DNA from 4 places in the Modestobacter sp. L9-4 genome. Region 3 is predicted to be linked to each of the others. Evidence: riboswitches for the same ligand, from Rfam matches in the RefSeq annotation. Region 3 holds a riboswitch; each other region holds the start of a gene.
The links. A riboswitch is a leader RNA that binds a small molecule or an ion and turns the genes downstream of it on or off. The one in region 3 is predicted to bind cyclic di-AMP.
Positions count from the first base shown of each region.

Region 1: another riboswitch for cyclic di-AMP. It lies ahead of KUM42_RS08935 (NlpC/P60 family protein); the one in region 3 lies ahead of KUM42_RS03910 (C40 family peptidase).
Region 2: another riboswitch for cyclic di-AMP. It lies ahead of KUM42_RS20225 (transglycosylase family protein); the one in region 3 lies ahead of KUM42_RS03910 (C40 family peptidase).
Region 4: another riboswitch for cyclic di-AMP. It lies ahead of KUM42_RS02160 (lytic transglycosylase domain-containing protein); the one in region 3 lies ahead of KUM42_RS03910 (C40 family peptidase).

Region 1 covers NZ_CP077800.1:1,897,480-1,899,658, forward strand. Annotated here, with positions in the region: gene KUM42_RS08935 (NlpC/P60 family protein) at 1-1,023, opposite strand, end outside; cyclic di-AMP (ydaO/yuaA leader) riboswitch at 1,040-1,210, opposite strand; gene KUM42_RS08940 (hypothetical protein) at 1,363-1,902, shown strand; gene KUM42_RS08945 (GNAT family N-acetyltransferase) at 1,911-2,179, shown strand, end outside.
Region 2 covers NZ_CP077800.1:590,263-592,441, forward strand. Annotated here, with positions in the region: gene treY (malto-oligosyltrehalose synthase) at 1-603, shown strand, start outside; cyclic di-AMP (ydaO/yuaA leader) riboswitch at 987-1,148, shown strand; gene KUM42_RS20225 (transglycosylase family protein) at 1,152-1,910, shown strand; gene treZ (malto-oligosyltrehalose trehalohydrolase) at 2,090-2,179, shown strand, end outside.
Region 3 covers NZ_CP077800.1:828,641-830,819, reverse strand. Annotated here, with positions in the region: gene KUM42_RS03915 (glucosidase) at 1-209, shown strand, start outside; gene KUM42_RS03910 (C40 family peptidase) at 268-771, opposite strand; cyclic di-AMP (ydaO/yuaA leader) riboswitch at 814-924, opposite strand; gene KUM42_RS03905 (aspartate/glutamate racemase family protein) at 1,362-2,033, shown strand; gene KUM42_RS03900 (four-carbon acid sugar kinase family protein) at 2,030-2,179, shown strand, end outside.
Region 4 covers NZ_CP077800.1:451,332-453,510, forward strand. Annotated here, with positions in the region: gene KUM42_RS02155 (YceI family protein) at 1-88, opposite strand, end outside; gene KUM42_RS02160 (lytic transglycosylase domain-containing protein) at 181-1,191, opposite strand; cyclic di-AMP (ydaO/yuaA leader) riboswitch at 1,209-1,362, opposite strand; gene KUM42_RS02165 (methyltransferase) at 1,516-2,163, opposite strand; gene KUM42_RS02170 (universal stress protein) at 2,169-2,179, opposite strand, start outside.

The sequences.
Region 1 (2,179 bases), 1.1 Mb from region 3:
CGCCTTGCTCGAGTGCGGCAGGGAGACGCCGGCGGCGGCGTAGGCGTACTGCACCAGACCTGAGCAGTCGAACGAGCTCGGGCCGGCGGCGGCCCAGACGTAGGGCGAGCCGCGCTTGGCCATGGCCGCCGCGACGGCGGTGCCAGCGGCACCACTGGCGGCGACGGGAGCCGCGTCCTCGGCCGGGGCGGGAGCCGCCGGGGCGGCCGGGGCTGCCGGGGCGGCGGCGGACCGGGTGGCCCGGGACGCCGCGGGCGCCTGACGCTCGGCGGCGGCAGCGGTGGCCGGCGCAGCGCTGGAGGCCTGCTCGGCCTGGGCGGCCTGCGCTGCCTGGGCGGCCTCGGCAGCGGCGGCCTCGCGGGCCGCAGCGGCAGCAGCAGCTGCGGCCTGCTCCTCGGCGAGCTTGCGGGCCCGCTCCTGCTCCTCGGCGGTGAGCCGGTCGAAGTCGGCCTTGTACTGGTCGATCTGGGACTGCAGGTCGGCCTGCTGGCGGGCGACCTCCTCGACCTGCGCCTGCGCGGCGGCAGCGGCGGAGTCGGCGTCGGCCTTCGCCTGGGCGGCGGCCTGGGTGGCCTGCTCGGCCTCGCCGAGGACCGCGTTGTTGTGGTCGGCGATGGTGCCCAGCGTGCCGACGCGGTCGATCATCTCGTCGGCGGAGGTGCTGGTCAGCATGGCCTGCAGGGTGTCCAGGCGGTCGCCGGTGTAGGCGCTGCGGGCCACCTCGGTGACCTTGTCGCGGGCACTGCCCACCGCGGCGTCGGCGTCGGCGACCTTGGCGGCGGCCTGCTCGGCGGCGGCCTGCTGGTCGGCCAGCTGCACACGGGCGTCGTTGAACTGCTCGGTGACGACCTCGAGGTCGTGACCACGGGCGGCGACGAGGGCCGCGGCCTCCTGCGAGCTGGCCGGCGTTTCGGGCGCGGCCGACGCGGGAAGGGAGGTGAGGGAGACGACGCCGGCGGCGGCCAGCGAGATCAGGACGGCGGTCGTGGACCGACGGCGGGCAGAGCTGAGCGAACTCGCCATGTGAGGCGGGTGTTTCCTTTCTTCCACTCGCCGCCTACCGAGTTAGCTGACGGGTTCGGGCGGGAAGACGCCCGGCTCCGCACGGCCCGTACGGGTCGCGTGGAGCTTCACCCCAGTGCTGCGGTGGGTCCCCGGTCCACTGGCCCGCAGTGCTGCACGGGCCGCTGTGGTTCGGCGGCGGTCCAGGCGGTCGCTCCCCGGGAGGGGGCTGAGGTGCCCGTCCGGACCGTCGCCCACCGTAAGCGTGTGATGGGGAGATGACAAACGGTCGGGCCCGATTTGTGCAGAAACTCCTGGCGAGTGCACGGACACGCTCACCGGGCGTGACAGGCTCGCCGGATGCGTGGCCTCGGGCGGCGGGAGTTCTGCCTCGTGCTGCTGCGCCGGATGGCCGACTCGCGGCCTGACCTGGTCACCGGCGCGCTCGTCCGACTGGACGCCGACCGCGCGGAGGCCCGCGAGGCGCACCGCCGGTGGCAGGCGCTGCAGCACTCCGCGGCGGGGCCGCGCGGCGTGTCGCTGCGGAGCGCCGTCCTCGGTCCGACCGAGGAGTGTGAGGAGCGCCTCTGGGGCGACGTGGCCCTCGTCGTCCGCCGCTGGGCGCTGCCGCTGTGGCCGCAGCTGCGCTGGGAGGTGGTCTCCCTGCCCGGGGGCCCGGTGCTCGGCGAGCAGCTGGTGCGCGCGGCCGGGTCGCCGCTGCCCGCGGCGACGGCCGGTGACCTGCGGGTGTGGGAGCACACGGTCGGCGACGTGGCCGCGCTGCCCGGCGCGGTGCAGGTCGACCCCCGGGTGGCCAGCCGCTGGGAGGTGCACGTGGCCGGCGTCCGGGCGCAGTTCGTCTGGGGGCTGCTGCAGCAGGTGCAGCCCGGGCCGCCATGATCGGGCCCGTGCCGAGCCTCTCCCCCGCTGCCTGGGACGACCCCGTCGTCCAGCAGCTCGCCACCGCCCAGCAGGACGAGCTGCGCATCCGCTACGACGGCAAGGGCGAGCCCGGGGTGCCCCCGTCGGCCGGCGACGTCGCCGTCGTCCTGGTCGCCCGCGACGACGACGGGACGCCGATCGGCTGCGGTGCGCTGCGGGCGCTGGAGCCCGGCGCGGCCGAGGTGAAGCGGATGTACGTCGTCCCGGCCGCCCGGGGACGCGGGGTGTCCCGGCT
Region 2 (2,179 bases), 240 kb from region 3:
CAGCTGCACGCGCTGGTCGACGCCGCCTTCGACGACGCCACCACGAACGCCGAGATCACCGCGTTCGTGCAGCGGATCGCACCGCTGGGGTACAGCAACTCGCTGTCCCAGAAGCTGCTGCAGCTGACCATCGCCGGGGTGCCCGACGTCTACCAGGGCACCGAGCTGTGGGACTTCTCCCTGGTCGACCCGGACAACCGCCGTCCGGTCGACTACGACCAGCGCCGCGAGCTGCTCGCCCGGCTGGACGGCGGCTGGGTGCCCGAGGTCGACGAGACCGGTGCGGCCAAGCTGCTGGTGGTCTCCCGCGCCCTGCGGCACCGCCGTGACCACCCGGAGGCCTTCGCCGGGTACGCCCCGGTGACGGCCAGCGGCACGGCGGCCGACCACGTGGTGGCCTTCGACCGCGGTGGCGTCGTCACCGTCGCCACCCGGCTGCCGGCCCACCTGGCGGAGACCGGCTGGGGCGACACGACCCTGCCGCTGCCCACGGGCGCGTGGCGGGACCTGCTGACCGGCGCCCGGGTCGTCTCCGACGCCTCCGGGGTGCAGCTGTCCGAGCTGCTGTCCGCCCTCCCTGTGGCGCTGCTCGTCCGCGACTGACGCACGGTCCTGCGGTCCCTCCGGGCACAGGGCGTCACCGGCCCCCTCGACCACCCGGTCGAGGGGGCCGGTGTGCGTCCTGACGTCCCCCTGGTGGCGGCACCACCGGTCGTGGACGGTCGGGCACCCACCCCCGACCGGTGGTGCGGACCCCGGTGTCAACCCGTGTTCCCACCGGTGTGTCGACAGGTCGACCTGTCGACAGTGCGTAACGAAATGGTCTCGGAGGGCGTTGGACGGTGCGCATGTCGTCACATTTCCGCCGCGACGCGCCGTCGATCCGCGACACGCCGCTCGCCAGTTGGCAGTTGTCCACCTACCGTCGTCCTCGCGTTCGGGCCTTCCTGGCCGAGCGCGGCACCGGACCGCTCAGCCCCGTCCGCCGGTGACCTCAACCAGACCCTTCCGGACGGGGGCGGGGGACCCACATCCGACGCGCCGCCCATCCAGCGCCGCGCGTCTACGGGGTGAAGCCGCAGATCTGCGGCCGGGCACCGATCGCCCGAACCCGACAGCTCACCTCGCAGGCGGTGATCGGAGGAACACGCATGTCCAAGCACTCTCAGCCCCGTCACGCCCTCGCTCGTCGCGTCCTGCGCGGCGGTGTGGTCACCGTCGGGGCCGCCGCTGTCGGCCTCGGTGCCACCGTCGGCATCGGGACGGCGACGGCATCCGCCGCCGAGCACGACTGGAGCGGCGTCGCTGCCTGCGAGTCCGGCGGCAACTGGAGCATCAACACCGGCAACGGCTACTACGGCGGCCTGCAGTTCAACCAGGGCACCTGGGCCGCCTACGGCGGCACCGCCTACGCCCCGCGCGCCGACCAGGCCTCCGCCGGTGAGCAGATCGCCGTGGCCGAGAAGGTCCTCGCCGGCCAGGGTGTCGGCGCATGGCCGACCTGCGGCAAGCGCCTGACCGGCGGCAGCACCGCCGTCCCGGCCGAGCAGAAGGCCGCCCCGGCTCCGAAGGCCGCCCCCCAGGCCGCCGCCCCGGCTCCGAAGGCCGCCGCTCCCAAGGCCGCCCCGGCGCCGAAGGCCGCTGCCCCCAAGGCCGCCCCGGCGCCGAAGGCCGCTGCTCCCAAGGCTGCCGCCAAGGCTGCCGCCGCGCGGGAGACCACGGCCGCCACCCGCTCCACCCGTCAGGCGCCGGCCGCGACCGCAGCCGGCAACTACACGGTGAAGCCGGGCGACACCCTGAACAAGATCGCGGCCGCCAACGGCACCAGCTGGCAGTCGCTGTACGCCAAGAACCGCGGCATCGTCAGCAACCCGAACCTGATCTTCGTCGGTCAGCTGCTCGCCGTCTGATCCACCCCGGGGCTCGCCCCGGACCCGCACGGCACGAACGGCCGGGCACCCCAGCGTGGGGGTGCCCGGCCGTTCGCCGTCCCGGGGCGGGTGACGGGTGCGACGGTTCGCCAGCCGCCTGGGCGGGCATGATCGATCCGCTCTCCCACTCCCCCCGCACCACCGCCCGGAGGTCCTCCATGCCCCAGCCCGTCGAGTTCTCCGTCTGGGCTCCGCTCCCCGAGCGGGTCCGCCTCTCCCTCGACGGGCAGGTGCACGACATGCAGCGG
Region 3 (2,179 bases):
TCCGCCCGGTCGACGGCAAGCGCCCGGCCGACGGCGACCGCATCGAGTCCAGCGACTCCCCGCTGTGGCGCGAGCACCCGACGTTCAGCGAGTTCTTCGACGGCGACACCGGCGAGGGCCTGGGCGCCACCCACCAGACCGGCTGGACGGCGCTGGTCGCGCACCTGCTCAACCCGCGGCTCCCACCCGACCCCCGCTGGGCCGGCTGACCGGCTGATGGAGTCCCAGCGCTGCAGAAAGCGAGCGTTGGGACTCCATCAGCGGGGGTCAGGCGATGCGGCGGGCGGAGTTGAAGCCCCACATCCGGTCGACGCTGGCGATGCGGACGACGTCACCGGTCGTCGGCGCGTGCACCATCTTGCCGTCGCCGATGTAGATGCCCACGTGGCCGACCGGGTTGTAGAAGAACACCAGGTCACCGGGGCGCAGGTCGGCCTTGGAGACGGGCGTGCCCACGGTCGCCTGCGCCCGTGAGGTGCGCGGCTCCGAGATGCCGGCCGCCCGCGCGGCGTACTGGACGAGGCCGGAGCAGTCGAAGCCCCGCGGGCTGGACCCGCCCCAGGCGTAGGGGGTGCCCTGCTGGGCGAGTGCGGTGTCGACGATCTTCTGGGCGGCCCAGTTCGGTGCGACGACGTGGCTGGGGGCCGACACCGCGGGGGCGCCGCCCGGAGCCGAGGCCTGGGCGGCGACGGGGGTGAGCATGAGGCCCGCGCCGGTGAGCAGGGCGAGAGCCGCTGCCCGGGTGGAGCGACGGGACGTGGCAGTGCGCATGGTCGTCACGGACGACGTTTCTCCTGGTTCTCCGCAACCGCCTACCGAGTTAGCTGACGGGTTCGGGCGGGGAACTCGCCCGGCGCGGCGGCACACGTGTGCCGGTCGCGCTTCACCCCAGAACTGCGATGGGTCCCCGGCCCGGGCTCGCGGCCGCCGGTGCTGCGCGGCCGTCCGCCCGGTTCGGCGGTCCCCGCCGGCTCGTCGCCGTGATCGGCGACAGGTGGAACACAGCGGGTTCCCGGAACGTATGGCGGACTCCCGGTGATCGCATGGGCACGCGCAGCGTCGTGAGGGGCTCCGCCACGCCGACCGACGGACGACTCGCCGGAGCTGACCTGGGTGGCTCCGCGGCGAGCGGTGTCCCGAGCACGAAGACGCCTTGTCGTCCCGCTGCGCGCGTTGCCGACACAGCGTGACCGGCCGGACACCCCGACGGCCCGAGGCGGGCGACGCGCGGTCGGCTGCGCCGGCTGCTCCCGGTCGCCTCCGGCAGTTTCGTGGCGTGGACCACAGAAAGTCCTTGACGACGAGCATGACCGGGGTCATAGTCCTCAGACATCTGAGCAACACATCAGAGGGGTTGGGACATGCCGAAAGTGGCCGTGCTGCACACGAGCTTCGTCTTCGTGACCGTCGAGCCGGTGATCACCGACCTGATCGGGGAGTTGATCCCGGACGCCGAGATCCTGCACTTCGTCGACTCCGACGTGCTGGCCACGGTGGTCCGGGAGCAGGGCATCTCGGAGAGTTCCGAGGCGCGGATGGTGCACCTGGCACAGGCGGCCGAGGCCGCGGGCGCCGACGTCATCTTCAGCGCCTGCTCGTCCCTGGGGCCCACGCTGGACGCCGCTCAGCGCGCCGTCGGGGTGCCGGTCGTGAAGATCGACCAGGCGATGGCCCGGGAGGCGGCGACCTTCGACCGGATCGGTGTCCTGGCCACCGTCCCGACCACCCTGGGCCCGACCAGCGACCTCATCGCCGCCAGCGCCCGGGAGGCCGGCCGCGACCCGCAGATCGTGCAGCGGCTGTGCCCCGGCGCCTTCGACGTCCTCATGGGCGGCGACCGGGCCGCGCACGACGACATGGTCGCCGAGCAGGCCGCGGCGCTCGCCCGGGAGGTCGACGTGATCGTCCTCGCCCAGGCGTCGATGCGTCGCCTGGTCGGCCGGCTGGAGGAGGAGACCGGGCTGCGTGTGTTCTCCAGCCCGCGCTCCGGTGTCGAGCTGCTGGCTGCCACGGTCCGCGAGACCGTGCGGTGACGGCAGCCGCCCTCCGCCCCCGGAGCCATCGCGAGCTCACCGAGGGGCAGGCCGCCCCGCGGCCCGTGCCGGGGGCCCGGCAGCGCATCCGCGAGATGAACGCCCGGGCCGGACGCCGGATCGTCGTCCTGGACGACGACCCGACG
Region 4 (2,179 bases), 380 kb from region 3:
CCGTGTAGTCGCCGGTGACGTCGGCCAGGGCACTGGTGGCGGCGTCGAAGTCCGACACCTGTCCCTCGGCTGCACGGTGCTTGCCCACGTTGTGCGCTCCTGTGGTCTGGGTGGTCGAACCGCTCGATACTGCCCGACCACCGCAGCGTCAGGAAGAGGGGGCCTCGTCCCGAGGTGGGGTCAGTACCAGCCGGTGGACTTCGAGTGCGACCAGGCGCCGCAGGGCGAACCGTAGCGGGAGTCGATGTAGACCAGGCCAGCGTCGATCTGCCGGTAGCCGTCGGAGGTCTTGGCGATCCCCGTGCTCTTCCAGGTCGAGTCGAGGAACTGCGGGATTCCGTAGGCGGTGCTGCGCGGGTTCTGGGCGCTGGGGTTCCAGCCGCTCTCCTTGCCCCACAGGTTCTCCAGGCAGCCGAACTCGCGGCTGTCACCGCCGAGCTGGTCCAGCGCGTAGTCCTGGAAGGAGCCCGACCGTCCCGAGGACGTGGCGGCCGGGGTGTCCGCGGCGGTGTCCTCGGCCGTGTCCGCGGCGGTCTCGGCCGCGGGGGCGCTCTTCTTCGACGACGACGTCGTCTTCTCGGCGGCTGCTGCCTTCGCGGCGGCGGCCTCCTCGGCTGCCGCCTTCGCGTCGGCCTCGGCCTTCGCGTCGGCCTCGGCCTTGGCCTGGGCCTCCTGGGCCGCCTTGGCCTCCTCCGCCGCCTTGGCCTCCTCCGCCGCCTTGGCCTCCTCCGCCGCCTTGGCCTCCTCCGCTGCCTTGGCCTCCTCCGCCGCCTTGGCGTCGAGCACGGCCTGGTCGGCGGCGGCCTGCACCTGGGCGGCGGCGGCCTGCTCGGCCTCGCGCTGGCTGCGGTTGCCGGCGAGCGCCTCGAGGCGCTGCCCGACCTGCCCCTGCGACACGGTCAGGTCGGCCTGCTGGGCGCTGAGCCCGAGCTGCGCCGCGACGCTCACCGGCTCGGCGGGCGCGTCGGCCAGGGCGTCGTGCTGACCGGCGGTGAGGACGCCGACCATGATCGCGCCGGCCGCGGCGACGGCGGCGTAGAGCGCGGGGCGGCGCAGCCCCGCGGGGCCCAGCCGCCGGTCGGTACGCGGCGCGACTGCCGGGGCGGCCAGCACGGCGGTGGCCGGGAGGTCGAGGACGTCGGTCGCGGGAGCCTGCTGGTCCTGGGCGCGCGCGGTGGTACGACGGGACATCGAGGGGGTGGGCTCCGTTGGTCTTCCGCGGCCGCCTACCGGGTTAGCTGACGGATTCGGGCGGGAAGGCGCCCTACGCGCTCCGGGCGGGGAGGCCCGGAGCGAGATTCACCCCAGTGCTGCGGTGGGTCCCCGGATCGCCTGCGGACAGCGACTCGGCGGCATCCGGCGCGGGCTCCCCGGGTGGGGACCTGACGTCCGACCGGACTCGGCCAAGGTAGAGGCCGTGACGTGGCCGTGACAATCCCCGGCGGCAGATTTGTCGGGTTCTGCCACGTTTGACCAGGTCGCGCACGGGCCAGTGGGGCGCGTGTGACCGACGGCTCAGGGCAGTCGCCACACCGTCGTCCGCCGCATCTCACCCCCGTCGGCGTCCGGCACGTCGTACACGGCCTGGGAGAGCAGGCCCTCCTTGGGCACGTAGGCGCGCCCGGGGTCGCCGAGGAACACCGTGGCGCCGCGCAGCCAGGCGGTGCCCAGGAAGGGCAGCACGCGGGCGGTCATGTCCCGGTCGTAACAGACGTCCCCGGCCAGGACGACGTCCACCTCGGGCGGGTCCTCGCCCAGCACGTCGCCCACGACCTCGACCCCGGTGACCCCGTTGAGCTCGGTGTTGAGTGCGATCGCGGTGTGCGAGTAGGGGTCGATGTCGCTGGCCACGACCGCGGTCGCCCCGGCGAGCAGCGCCGCGACGGCGACCAGCCCGCTGCCGGCGCCGAGGTCGAGCACGCGGCGCCCGGCGACGAGCTCGGGGTGGTCGAGCACGTGCCGGGCCAGCGCCTGCCCGCCGGGCCATGCGGCGGCCCAGAACGGCGGGTCCTGGCCGGCGCCGCCGCCCTCGGTCTCCATGGCCTCCCAGAGCGCGACGACGTCGTCGGCGACGAGCAGCTGCACCTCGGGCACCAGCGTGGGCCGGGCCGGCGTGGTGTGCGCCCGCAGGAACTCCGGCGAGACCTCGCGCGGCTCCGGCATCCCGGTCAGTCCTCGC